DNA from 4 places in the Myceligenerans halotolerans genome. Region 2 is predicted to be linked to each of the others. Evidence: riboswitches for the same ligand, from Rfam matches in the RefSeq annotation. Region 2 holds a riboswitch; each other region holds the start of a gene.

Region 1 (3,223 bases), on a different contig from region 2:
GCGGCGTGCTGCGCTACCTGGAGCGCCTCGCCTCGCACGACGTCGCCCTGCGCGGCATGTCGGCGCTGCGGGCGCGGGTCTACGCGGGCCTCGCGGACGCCCCGGGAACCCCGTCGGTGCGGCGCGGCGACCTCCTGGCGCGGCTCGGGGCCGACGTCGACAGCGTGGGCGACGTCGTGGTGCGCGCCGTGATCCCGGCGGGGGTCGCCCTGGTGACGGGTGCCGGGTCGGTGATCCTGGTCGGGGTGCTCCTGCCGGAGGCGGGGCTCGCGCTGGCGGTGTGCCTGCTGCTGGCGGGCGTCGTCGTACCGTGGCTGGCGGCCCGGGCGTCCGCACGGGTCGAGGCCGACGGCGCCGCGGCGCGCGGGCGGGTGAGCGGGCTCGTCCTCGAACTGCTGGAGGAGGCGCCGCAGCTGCGGGTGGCGGGCCGGTTCGCGGCCCGGTCGGCGGACCTGCGGGCCGCCGACCGCGAGCTCGACGCCGCGAACGAGGCCGGGGCACGGGTGTCGGGCCTGTCCGCCGGGCTCGGCTCGCTGGCGCAGGGACTCGCCGTGATGGCGGCACTGGTGCTCGGGATCCCCGCCCTGGCGGCCGGACGGCTCACGCCCGAGGAACTGAGCGTCGTCGTGCTCACGCCGCTCGCGGTGTTCGAGGCGACGGCCGGGCTCCCCGCCGCGGCCGTCCAGTGGCACCGGTCCCGGGAAGCAGCCCGGCGACTGCTCAGCCTGCTGGAGGACGACTCCGCCGAACGGGTCGGCGAGTCCCGCCCCGCCCTGTACGGCGTGACCCTGGACCCGCGGCCGGGGACGGTGACCGTGGTGACCGGGCCGTCGGGCTCGGGAAAGACGACCCTCCTCATGCGCTCCGCCGGGCTGCTCCCGGGTGCGAGGGCGCCAGCGCTTGGCACACTATTCGTGGCCGAGGACGGGCACGTTTTCGGAACCACCGTGCTCGAGAACCTCCGGGTGGCACGCGGCGACGTCGAGGAGGGCGAGGCGCGTGCGGCGCTCGGCGCCGTCGGGCTGACACCCTGGCTCGACGGGCTGCCGGACGGCCTGGACACCATGCTGGGCACGGACGCGACGAACGTGTCGGGCGGCGAGCGACGCCGGCTCCTCATCGCCCGGGCGCTGCTGGCCCGCGCGGACGCCCTGCTCGTCGACGAGCCGGCCGAGCATCTCGACGCGAAGGCGGCCGACGACGTCGTCCGTGTCCTCGCCGAGCATGCCCGCGCCACCGGGACCGCCGTCGTCCTGGCGACGCACCGCCCGGTCCCGGCGGGCCTGGCCGACCACGAGATCAGCCTCACGCTCCACGGCTGACGCCGGGCGGACCCGCGCCGGACGCAGCCGCGCGCCGGACCCGGACCGCGCCGTCACTCCCCCGTCATGCCGTCGATCTGCTCTCGTGCCGCGTCCAGGTGGCCCGCGTGCCGGGCGTACTCCTGGAGCACGTGGAACGCGATCCACAGCAGCGTGGGCGGCGTCTCGCCCGAGGTGAACCGGCCGCCGGTCGCGCCGCGCTCGGCCAGGTCGTGGGCGGCCAGAACCTGCCTGGTCCGGGCGCCGCCGTCGTGCAGGCGCCGCAGCCAGTCGTCGAGGTCCGCGTCGCCCGCCGGGACCGCCCACGGCCCGTGCGGGTCCCCGCCGGCGTGGTCACCCCACGGTTCGGACACGCCCTCCGCCAGAAACCCCCACACGAACCACCGCCGTTCCATGTGCACGAGATGCACAAGCAGTTCCAGCGGCGACCACCCGGACTCCAGCGGACGTTCGGCGAGCCCTGCGGGGCCCAGACCTCGGGCCTTGCGCTCGACCACGCCCCGGTAGTAGTCCAGGTACGCCACGAACTGCTCGGCGGGGTCAGGGGAATCCACACGCGGTTCGACGTCGGAGAGCGGCATGTCGCCACCATAGGAGATTCCGGGAGCGGGCGGCATTTTGCCGGCATGACCTGCGATGACACACCGTTTCGCACGCGTCCGACATGCAGGCGAAAACCTTCGCGTAACCAATTCGTGACATCCGGCGCGATCCTCTGTACTGTCATCACCGAGCCGCGGACCCAGACCGCGGCTCCGGATCCGGCCGCCGAGCCCCGCCACCGGATCTGCCCAGCGAAAACATGGCGGGGACGGGGGAACCAGGTAGTACGGGCCACGGCCCTTGGGGTGAAGCCTCCTTCGGGAGGCCGGGTGATCTCCCATCCGAACCCGACAGCTCACCTCGCAGGCGTCGGAGGAGAAAGTGGCTACGATCACGCCCGAAACCAGCCGTCCGTCCCGTCGCGGTCGCCACCGCGCGGAGCGCCCCACCATCACCCCCCTGACCGGCGTGAGTGAGGCCGCCGCCAGGACGGGCGCCATCGCCGCCGTCACGGGTGGCATGCTCGCGTCCGTGTTCTCGTCGAGTGCGGGCGCGGCCCCTGCCGCCGAGAACAGCAAGCAGACCGTCGACTACGGCAAGGCCGACGCCCGCGTCGCCGACGCCCTGGCCGACGAACTCGTCAGCCAGGTCAAGGTCTCCCCGCAGGCCGAGACCGTCGTCGAGACGAGCACCATCAAGGTCACCCCGTACGCGGAGACCCCTGAGGGCAAGGCCGAGGCGAAGCGCATCGCCGAGGAGGAGCGCCAGGCGGAGCTCGAGAAGCAGCGCCAGGCCGAGCTCGAGGCACAGCGCCAGGCGGAGCTGGAGGCCCAGGCCGCAGCCGAGGCGGAGGCGGAGGCCACGGCAGCCGCCGAGGCCACCACGTCCACCTCGACCGGTTCCGCGACGGGCCAGCAGGCCGTGAACCTGGCGATGGAGCTCGTCGGCACGCCGTACGTGCTCGGCGGGTCCACCCCGTCGGAGGGCCTGGACTGCTCCGGCCTGATCACCTACGTGTACGGCCAGCTGGGCGTCACCAACCTGCCCCGCACGTCGGGCGACCTGCGCTACGCCGGAACCGTCGTCTCGGACCCGCAGCCCGGCGACATCGTGTGGACCTCGGGCCACGTCTCCCTGTACGCCGGCAACGGCATGATCGTCGAGGCCGTGCAGCCGGGCACGCCGCTGCGCTACACGACGATGTGGCAGTCGAACCCGACGTTCGTCCGGGTCGCCTGAGCGCTCACCCGAGGGCCGGCACGCGACCACGTCGTTCTGGTCGATGGCTGCGATCCCACCGACCGAGATGGCGTGGTCGGCGCCGGCGGGAGGCATTCGTCCCGGCCGGCTGTTCGGCA
Region 2 (3,223 bases):
GGCGACCCGTCCACGCCGACGACGATCCGCCGCACCTCGGGCCGCCCGCCGGGCCCGGTCGCCCCGCCGGGCCCGACCTCGTCCGCCCCGGCGCCCGTCCGGGGTTCACCGGCCGCCGCACCCACGGGCTCGTCGGCCACGCCACGGTGCCACATGTCCCGCTTCGCCGACGTCAGCGGCACCACGACGACCGGGCAGTGGGCGTGGGCGGGCAGCGCGGACGACACCGTGCCGAGCAGCCGCTCCGTGAACCCGCCCCGTCCGCGCGTGCCCACCACGGCGAGGCCGTAGTCCGTGGACAGTTCCACGAGCACACCCGCCGCGTCACCCGTGGCGACCGATGTCGTGACCCGTGCCCCCGCCGCGACGGCGCGCTCCTCGGCCTCGTCGAGGACCGCCTTCGCGCCCTCGGCCATCGAGGTGTCGTCGAACGCGGCGTAGCCGCCGTCGAGCGACGCGGCGGTGAAGGAGGGGAGCGTGTAGCTGCTCACGAGGTGCAGGGACCAGCCGACCCTGTCGGCCCAGCCCACCGCCCAGTCGAGTGCGTGCATGCTGGCGGCGGACCCGTCGACCCCTACCAGCACGACCTCGGGTCGAGCCATCTGCGTCCTCCTCGTCGGAGCGTGCGTCGTCGCAGTCCAACGCTATCGCAGACACACGAAAGCCGAGCCAGGACACGGGGTCCCGGCTCGGCTCGCGGCGGAGGGATCAGTACCGGATGAAGATCGGGTTGCTCATCCAGATCGTGCGGAACTGCACGGTGTCGCCCGGCTTCGGGGCGTCGATCATGGTGTTGCCGCCCGCGTAGATGCCGACGTGACCGGGGGCGTAGACCAGGTCGCCCGCCACAGCGGCCGAGGCGGCCACCCGCGTGCCGCCGGCGGCCTGGGCCGACGACGAGCGCGGCAGCGAGATACCCACCTGCGCGTAGACGTACGAGGTGAAGCCCGAGCAGTCGAACCCGCTGGGGCTTGAGCCACCGGACACGTAGGGCGTGCCGACGTAGCGCGACGCGATCGAGATGATCTCGGAGCCGTTCGCGGAGGCCGGCGCCGACGTCGCGGCCGAGGCCACCTCCGCGGCGGCTTCCTCGGCAGCCGCGGCCGCAGCGGCGGCTTCCTCGGCCGCCTCCTCGGCGGCGAGCTGTGCCTGGTACTCCTCGTTCTCCGAAGCGGGCGTCACGGAGACGACGCCGGTCTCGGCGGCCATCTTGGCGTCGCGGGCGACGGTGACCACCGGGGCGGCATCGACGACCTGGTGGGCCTCGCTGGAGAGGGCGCTCAGGTTGAGCGAGCCGAGCTTGCTGACGTCGCTCTTCACGGTCTCGCCCGGTGCGGCCTGCGCGGCGGCGGCGCCGAAGGTCGAGACAAGGATCCCGCCCGCGGCTGCCGCGACAGCGGTCCGGCGGCCGAGCTGGGAGTTCTGCACGAGATCGGTGAGCGGGGTCACTGGTCGGCGCGCGGCGCGATGGCGTCCAGCGGCAGTACGTGCGGTCACGAGTATCTCCAGGCCGCCTACGAGGTCAGCTGTCGGGTTCGGGTAGGAGCACACCCGGCCGCGCCGAGCTGAGTCAGCGCCGCTTCACCCCAAGGACGCGCCCTGGCGCCCGAAAATGGGTCCCCCGCCCCTGTCATACGGTTCGTGGGTTTCCCCGGCCGGTGACAGGGTTCGGCGTCCGTCCGGAGGCCCGTCGGCGCTGAGCCGTCGAGCGAGCTGAACGTACCGCAGGGTTAGCTGCCATGTCACGTTATGGCAACGGAAATAGCCCTCACGGACCACTATCGTGATAGATCCCACATGTCCGCAGCCCCACCAACCCCACCTGGCTGCCCCGGTCAGAGCCGCTCCACCACGTGATCCACGCAGGCGGTGAGGGCCGCGACGTCCTCGGGGTCGACGGCGGGATACATCCCCACGCGCAGCTGGTTGCGCCCCAGCTTGCGGTAGGCGAAGACATCCTGGATCCCGTTCTCCCCCAAGGCCGCGATGACCTCGCCGGCGTCGATGCCGTCGGCCAGGTCGATCGTGCCCACCACGGTGGACCGCTCCTCGGGCCGCACCACGAAGGGCGAGGCCCAGTCGCGCGCCTCCGCCCAGTCGTAGAGGTACTGAGCCGAGGTCGCGCAGCGCTTCGCCGCCCAGTCCAGGCCGCCGTTGCCGAGCATCCAGTCCACCTGGTCGGCGAGCATGACCAGCGTCGCGACGGCGGGCGTGTTCAGTGTCTGGTCCTTGCGGGAGTTCTCGACCGCCGTCGTCAGGGAGAGGAACTCCGGGATCCAGCGCCCGCCCGCCTCCACCCGGGCGGCCCGCTCCACGGCCGCGGGCGAGAGGACCGCCAGCCAGAGACCGCCGTCGGACCCGAACGCCTTCTGCGGCGCGAAGTAGTACGCGTCGGTCTCCGCCAGGTCCACGGGCAGCGCTCCCGCGCCGGAGGTCGCGTCCGTGAGCAGCAGGGCGCCTTGAGCGGCCCCCGCGACGCGGCGGACCGGCGCCATGGCGCCCGTGGACGTCTCGTTGTGCGGGGTGGCGTACGTGTCGACGCCGACGGCGGCGGCGAGGTGGGCGACCGTGCCCGGCTCCGCCTCGATCACCTGCGAGTCCTCCAGGAACGGGGCGCGCGACGTCGCACGGGCGAACTTGCCGCCGAACTCACCGAACGATGCGTGCTGCGCGCGGCGCTTCACGAGACACAGCGTCGCGACGTCCCAGAAGGCCGTGGACCCGCCGTTGCCGAGCACCACCTCGTACCCGTCCGGAGCACCGAGCAGCTCGGTGACGCCCCGGCGGATCCGGCCCACGAGATCCTTGACCGGCGGCCGGCGGTGGGACGTGCCCAGCACGGTCGGCGTGTCGAGGAGGCGGCGGAGCTGCCCGTCGCGCACCTTGGAGGGGCCGGAGCCGAACCGTCCGTCGGCGGGGAGCAGGTCAGCGGGGATCGTCAGGGCCATACCTGAACTGTAGTTCGGGAGACCGACATCGACGTGGCGTGCAGCGCAGGGTGCGGGCCGAGGAAACAAGCCGTCGCCGGATCACCGGTAGCGAAGACGGCCGGAGCCGAGGTACGAGGCTTCGCGTCGGCTGAGCCCGGCGGCGGCAATCACAGCACGCCCCTGGAGCGGAACGCCAGGAGATGGCGCGGACGGCACCGGCACCACCCCGGGACGTTCCGCGTTCACGGATAGGCTTGGTCCGGGGCTGCGCAGAGAACATGGAGTTGACGTGA
Region 3 (3,223 bases), on a different contig from region 2:
CGGGACCAGCGCGAGCTGGTTGAACCAGGCGAGATCGGCGGTGATCCCGGTGGACAGACCTGTCGTGGTGAACGCCGAGGTGACCTCGAACAGGATCTCGGCCACGCTGATGTTCGGCGTCGTCGCGGTGATCCACAGGGTCGGCACGACGATGATCGCGACCCCGAGCAGCGCCACCGTGAGGGCTTGGCGCTGCGTGCCGAGCGCGATCCGCCGGTCGAAGACGTTGACGTCGGGCTCGCCCCGTAGCTCGGACCAGATGACGATGCCGAGCACCGCGAAGGTGGTGACCTTGATGCCACCCGCCGTGCCCGCAGACCCTGCGCCGATGAACATCAGGATGATCGTGCCGAGCCAGGTCTCGTGGTGCATCTGCGAGGTGTCCAGGGAGTTGAACCCGGCGGTGCGCGGCATCACGGCCTGCGTGAACGCCGACAGGATCTTCTCCCCGGCGTTGAGCGGGCCCATCGTCCCCGGGTTGTCCCACTCCGTGACCAGGAAGAACAGCGTCGCGCCGACGAGCAGGACGCCCGTCATCCACAGGGTGATCCGGGAGTGCGTGCTCCAGCGGCGGGGCCGGCGGCGGGCTCGCAGCGCGCGCATCACCTCGACGATCACGGGAAGGCCGATGCCACCCAGGACCACGGCGAAGCTGATCGGGAGGTTGACCCACGGATCACCGACGAAGCCGATGAGCGAGTCGCTGAACAGAGAGAACCCGGCGTTGTTGTAGGCGGAGACCGCGTGGAAGACGCCCTGCCACACGGCCGTTCCGAGCGGCATGTCGTAGGTGACGAGGAATCGCATGACGAGGACGGCAGCGCACACACCCTCCACGACGAGCGCGATCTTGATGACCCGCGTGAGCACACCCCGCACGTCGCCGAGGCCGACGCTCCGGGTCGACGCGGCCGCCACGAGACGCGAACTCAGGTCCAGTCTGCGCGTCAGCAGGATGCCGAGCAGGGAGGCCAGGGTCATCACGCCGAGCCCGCCGATCTGGATGAGCACGGCGATCACGGCCTCGCCGAAGCCGGACCAGAACACCGGCGTATCGGTGACGATCAGCCCCGTCACGCACGTCGCCGACGTCGCCGTGAACAGTGCCTCGACGAACGTCGCGCGCTCACCCTCGGCGGCGATCGGCAGCGAGAGCAGCAGCGTCCCGACGGCGATGGTGGCCAGGAAGCCGAGCGTGACCATCTGCCCGGGACGACGACGGAGCGCCGCGGCGCTGCTCACTTCCCGCGAGGGGCGGGACTCGCTGTATCGCACGAGTCACGACTCTAGTCGCGGCCGACGGCAGGTGGACGACCGACCCGGCGTGCCGCCGTCGTCCACCGGATGCCGGGCGATGCCGATGCGGGACGCCGGTGAACACGGGACGACGACGAGCGCCGCGGACCGTCAGGCAGAGGAGCCGACGGCGCCGCGGCGCTCGCGATGCAGTATGCGTGCCGGACGCGACCGCGTCAGGCCACAGGTGTCAGATGACGCGGATGAAGACGGGGTTGTTCTGCCACATCTCGGTGTAGCGGCCGGGAAGCCCGGTCTGGTACCACTCCATGACCATCCCGTTGCCCGCGTACAGGGCCACGTGCCCGGGGCTCCAGACGATGTCGCCGGGCTGCGGGTCGTAGACCTGGTAGCCGGAGTTGAGCATCGCCGAGGAGGAGTGCGGCAGCGGGATGCCGTACAGGCCGTACACGTACTGGATGAAGCCCGAGCAGTCGAAGGCGCCGGGGGTGGAACCGCCCCAGACGTACGCACCCGAGAGGTAGTTGTAGGCCGTGTTCGTGATCTGGATGTTGAGCGGCGTGGGCGGGGGCTCGGGCGCCGGGGTCACCTCGACGAGTCCCTCGACCTTGGTGCTGCCGTCGGCGGTGACGGTGGCACCCTCCACGTCGAGCTTGACGTTGTGTCCGACCGAGACCATCCCGGCCTGACCGACCGCCTGGCCGGCGGTCTCCTTGAGCGCGTCCAGGTTCAGGCCGTCCATCTTCGCGGAGGTCTTGACGTCGCTGGATGCCGGGGCGGCGTGGGAGGTCGTGGCGAAGGTCGAGACCAGGACACCGCCGGCGGCGACGGCCAGGGCACCGCGGCGAGCGGCCGTGCTCGCGTTCTCGGAGGCGGTGCGGGCAATGATCGTGAGGGGGGTTGTGGCCTTGCGGTCCGCGCGATGGCGTCCGCGCTGGGTGGCGTTGGTCACCGTTGTTCTCCTGTACCCGCCTACGAAGTGAGCTGTCGGGTTCGGGTGGGAGATGCTCACCCGGCCGAGCAGATGTGGGGGTCCTGCTCGGCTTCACCCCTAGGACGTCGGCCCTTCGGAACTCCTGCGAGTTCCGCCGGTCCACCGTCCGGAGATGGTTCCCCCGTCCCTGCCATGGTCATCCTGGGTCACGATGCGGTGGCAGGGCTCGGCGTCCGCCTCGTGACTTCACCCGTTCAGGCGAAGCGTGACTCAAGGTACACACCTTCGGCGGAAAAGTCACGAACGTGTCACGCAGAGTGGGAATCGGCGCAGGATGGCCATTTTTGCCGGAAATTTCACCCGGTTCGGCGACACCTGTCACGCCGGTTCCGCTACGGTGCGCGCCATGTCCAACGGCGCGACCGACACGGTGACCGCAACGCTCACGTCGAACGACCTCCCCGCACGGGTCTCCGGATGGTGGATCCTGCCGATCAGCGCCGTCCTCTGGTGGGCCGTCGGCTTCCTGCCATGGATCCTGCACGAGGTGTCCCAGGCCCTCGGCATCCAGTCGGCCTCGCTCGAAGAGATCGACGCGTTCACGCCGATACCGCTCGCGGCCGAGGATGCCGTCGCCTCCCTGGTCACGATGAGCGTCATCGGAGGGGTGCTGGCCGGGGCGAGCGCGCGGCTCGCGCGGCACCGCGGAGGCGGGGCCGTGGCCGCTGTGTGCGGGACGTTGCTGGCGCTCGCCGCCGCGGGCGGGGGCGCCTGGTGGCAGGTCAATGCGGCCGACGGGGCCGACGAGGCCAAGGCCGACGCCCTGCTGGCCATCGCCGTGTGCGGGACGGTCCTGGGCCTGGTGCTCGGTCTGCTGGCCGCGCTGGCCCCGGCTCCGGTGCGCGCGGCGGCGTTCGCTCTGCCGGTCGTGCTCGCCGACGGATGGTTGTGGGGGCTGCTGCCCGGGCACTCGGCCGTCCCGCAGGGGACCTGGTGGATCTTCGCGGTGGCGCTCGGCATCGCGCTCGGGCT
Region 4 (3,223 bases), on a different contig from region 2:
CAGCTCACCGGCGAGCAGCGCGAGTTCCTCGACCAGATCCTCGACAAGTGGTCGCTCCAGGTGCTCGACAAGCTCTGCGAGCAGCCGCTGCGCTTCAACGAGCTGCGGCGCGCGATCCCCGTCGTGACGCAGAAGTCGCTCACGGCGACGCTGCGGCGGCTGGAACGCAACGGGATGATCGAGCGCGTCGTCGTCAACACCCGCCCCGTCGCCGTCGAGTACCGCATCTCGGCGCTCGGCAACACGCTGCAGGACCTCATCGACGCCCTCCTGCGCTGGGCGTCGTCGAACATGGACGACGTGCGGGCGGCGCGGGAGAGGTTCGACGACGAGGCGGGGGAGGGCTGACGGTCTCCGCCTCCCGCCCGCGCGAGGGCGCGGGGTCCGCTGCGCGCTCTCGATCGACCCGGGCGCCCGGCATCGGCCGGGGTGGCCCGGAGCGGCGCTCGGGGACCGCGTCGTGGTTCACGCCGCCGCTGACGGCGGCCGTCGGCGCGGCGCTCGCGTTCGTCGCGGCGAGTGACCCGCATCAGAGCCCACGAGGGCCCGCACCGTCGTGGTGCGGGCCCTCGTGGTGGAGCGTGGTCGGCCGGTGTCAGCCGACGCGGATGAAGGTCGGGCTCGACTGCCAGATCTTCGTGTAGCGCACGGTCTCGCCCGGGACCGGGGCCTCGACCTGCATGTCGTCGCCCGCGTAGATGGCGATGTGGCCGGGGGACCAGATGAGGTCGCCCGGCCGGGCCTCGGCGGCGGAGACCACGGTGCCGGCGTAGCGCTGCTCCGAGGAGGTGCGCGGCAGGGTGACGCCGACCTGGGCGTAGACGTACGACGTGAACCCGGAGCAGTCGAACCCTGCGGGGGTCGAGCCGCCCCAGACGTACGGCACGCCGAGGTACTGCATGGCGATGGAGACCACCTCGGAGCCGGCGGCGGTGGCCGGGACGGCCTTCTCGACCGGCTCGGCGGGCTGCTCGGTGGCGGCGGGGGCCTCCTCCTCGACGGGCTCTGCGGCCTCGACCGGCTCCGGCTCCGGCTCGGGTTCTGGCTCAGGCTCCGGCTCGGGTGCGGGCGTCACCTTGATCGTCCCGGTCTCCAGGGTGAGCCTGCTGTCGGCAGCCACTCGGACGGCGGGGGCGGCGGCCACGTCCTGCGCAGCCACATCTTGCGCGGCCGCGTCCTGCGCGGCCGCGGCCTCGACGGACCCCGTCACGGCCTGGAGCTCGGCGGTGGTCGGGCCGGCGTCGGCCGCCGGCGCCGCATCCGAGGGGATGCTGAGCAGGGAGACGGCCAGACCTGATCCGGCGACGACGAGCGCGCCACGGCGCGCGACGCCGGAGATGCCGCGTGCGGCGGCACGGGTGAGCGGGGTCAGCGGGGTGAGGGGATTTCGGGCAGCGCGATGGCGCCCGGGCGTGCGAGTGGTCACGTGTGGTTCTCCCGGCGCCTGCGAGGTGAGCTGTCGGATTCGGATCGGAGAGTGACCCGGCCGCACTACCCGTGCGGCTTCACCCCAAGGGCGCCGATGGCGCCCGCTTGCGTTGGTTCCCCCGCCCCTGTCATCTGGTTTGCAGATCCCGGGGCGGTGACAGGGTTCGGCGTCCGCCTCGAGCGCTCACGGAGTGCCGTGAGCGGGACCGACCGTAACCCTGGCGGGCCGGGAAGTCACAATCGGGTCACGGGTTCCGAGTCCGCCCAGGTATGACTTGACCGGATTGTTCTCCATGGGATAAGTCACACCGCGACGTCGAGCGGGGCCGGCCGTCATCACGCGGGCCGGGGGCGGCGCCCGGAGTTCGCCCAGTTCACAGCTCACCCATGAGGTCGAAGTCGAACCCGTCGGCCCGGGCGATGTAGAGGCGGTGCTCGGCGTGGTTGCCCTGGAACCGCATCGGACCGCGCGGGCCTTCGTACACGACGCCGTCCACCGACCGGTCGGTCGCGGCCACCGCCGCGCTCCCGGCCCGCTCGATGATGGTGCGCAGCGCGAAGATGCCCTCGTAGCAGGCCTCGGCCGCCGCCCCGACCGCGGGGGCGTGCACGCCGTGGTGGGCCGTGTAGCGCCCGATCAGGTCGAGCGCCCCGCCTGTCGCCAGGCTCCGGAACCAGCCCCCGGTCGAGTAGAGGTTCTCCGTCCCGCCGGCGCCGCTGCCCATGAGCATGTTCTCCTCCATGAGCGTGCTCAGGCGCACGATCCGCTCGTCGAGACCCTGCCGGGCGAACACCCGGTTGAACCGGACCGCGTTCTGCCCGACCATCAGCATCAGCACCCCGTCGGCACGCGACGCCTCGACGTCGTGCACCACGGCGCCGAGCTGGGCGGCGCTCGCCCCCTGCTCGTTCAGGAACCGGGCGCCGGCGAACTCCACCCCGAGCGACGAGACCTGCGTGGACAGCGCCTGGAACGTGCGCCTCGGCCACGCGTAGTCGTCGCCGACCACATACCAGTTCCGGACACCGAGTTCTGCCCGGAGCCGCGAGATGGCGGGGAACAGCTGGGCTGACGGGACCTCCCCGGTGACGTAGAGGCCCGGGCGCGTCTCGGCGCCCTCGTAGGCGGCCGGGTACACGTACGGGACCCGGCGTTGCACCAGCGGGACGACGGCGTTCCGCACCCGGGAGGTGTGCCAGCCCGTCAGCGCGTGAATGCTGCCCGCGGTCAGCGCCCGGCCCACCTGATGCCGCAGGACCGGGAGCGGCTGGCCCGCGTCGAGGAACTCCGCACGCACCGGACGGCTGAGGATCCCGCCCGACGCGTTCATCTCCGCCACGGCGAGTTCCGTCACGGCCTGGCACGACGGGCCGTAGATCCCTCCGGGGCCCTGGAAGTGAAGGAGAGCACCGACGACGAAGTCCGACATGACGCCCCGTCCCGTGATGGGCCCTTTCCTGGGCTCGGCCTGTGTTGGCGGGTAGTGTACGAGCACACAGGAAGGGCGTGCGGCCATGCGGACGGGGAGTGAGACGGTCATAGCTCCGACCCACGACGACGTGGGCGACACGATGGCGGCCGCGATGCTGCGCGAATCCGTCCTGGCGGCGCGGCGCGCGGCCAGGAACGCCGCCGAGGTGCTCCGCCCCGAAGGCTTCGCCCTCGACGAGTGGCTGGTCCTCGACGCACTGGGCGCGGGTGATGGCCTGACCATGTCCCAGCTGCGCGAAGCGGTGCTCGTCGACAAGGCGACCCTCGGCCGCCGGGTCGACGATCTCCTGACCAAGGCCCTCG

The links. Region 2 has a riboswitch for cyclic di-AMP ahead of ACYVK5_RS09700 (C40 family peptidase). Riboswitches for the same ligand answer to the same signal wherever they lie in the genome.
Region 1: another riboswitch for cyclic di-AMP. It lies ahead of ACYVK5_RS15825 (C40 family peptidase); the one in region 2 lies ahead of ACYVK5_RS09700 (C40 family peptidase).
Region 3: another riboswitch for cyclic di-AMP. It lies ahead of ACYVK5_RS01370 (C40 family peptidase); the one in region 2 lies ahead of ACYVK5_RS09700 (C40 family peptidase).
Region 4: another riboswitch for cyclic di-AMP. It lies ahead of ACYVK5_RS17205 (C40 family peptidase); the one in region 2 lies ahead of ACYVK5_RS09700 (C40 family peptidase).

The regions. Positions count from the first base shown of each region.
Region 1 covers NZ_BAAGRL010000023.1:95,011-98,233, reverse strand. Annotated here, with positions in the region: gene ACYVK5_RS15835 (amino acid ABC transporter ATP-binding/permease protein) at 1-1,322, shown strand, start outside; gene ACYVK5_RS15830 (mycothiol transferase) at 1,376-1,903, opposite strand; cyclic di-AMP (ydaO/yuaA leader) riboswitch at 2,101-2,249, shown strand; gene ACYVK5_RS15825 (C40 family peptidase) at 2,247-3,104, shown strand.
Region 2 covers NZ_BAAGRL010000012.1:118,282-121,504, reverse strand. Annotated here, with positions in the region: gene ACYVK5_RS09705 (universal stress protein) at 1-602, opposite strand, end outside; gene ACYVK5_RS09700 (C40 family peptidase) at 709-1,497, opposite strand; cyclic di-AMP (ydaO/yuaA leader) riboswitch at 1,497-1,684, opposite strand; gene serC (phosphoserine transaminase) at 1,836-2,948, opposite strand; gene ACYVK5_RS09690 (metal-dependent transcriptional regulator) at 3,220-3,223, shown strand, end outside.
Region 3 covers NZ_BAAGRL010000004.1:88,171-91,393, forward strand. Annotated here, with positions in the region: gene ACYVK5_RS01365 (TrkH family potassium uptake protein) at 1-1,275, opposite strand, end outside; gene ACYVK5_RS01370 (C40 family peptidase) at 1,487-2,209, opposite strand; cyclic di-AMP (ydaO/yuaA leader) riboswitch at 2,212-2,420, opposite strand; gene ACYVK5_RS01375 (hypothetical protein) at 2,598-3,223, shown strand, end outside.
Region 4 covers NZ_BAAGRL010000025.1:129,686-132,908, forward strand. Annotated here, with positions in the region: gene ACYVK5_RS17200 (winged helix-turn-helix transcriptional regulator) at 1-348, shown strand, start outside; gene ACYVK5_RS17205 (C40 family peptidase) at 596-1,426, opposite strand; cyclic di-AMP (ydaO/yuaA leader) riboswitch at 1,430-1,608, opposite strand; gene ACYVK5_RS17210 (substrate-binding domain-containing protein) at 1,803-2,858, opposite strand; gene ACYVK5_RS17215 (MarR family transcriptional regulator) at 2,944-3,223, shown strand, end outside.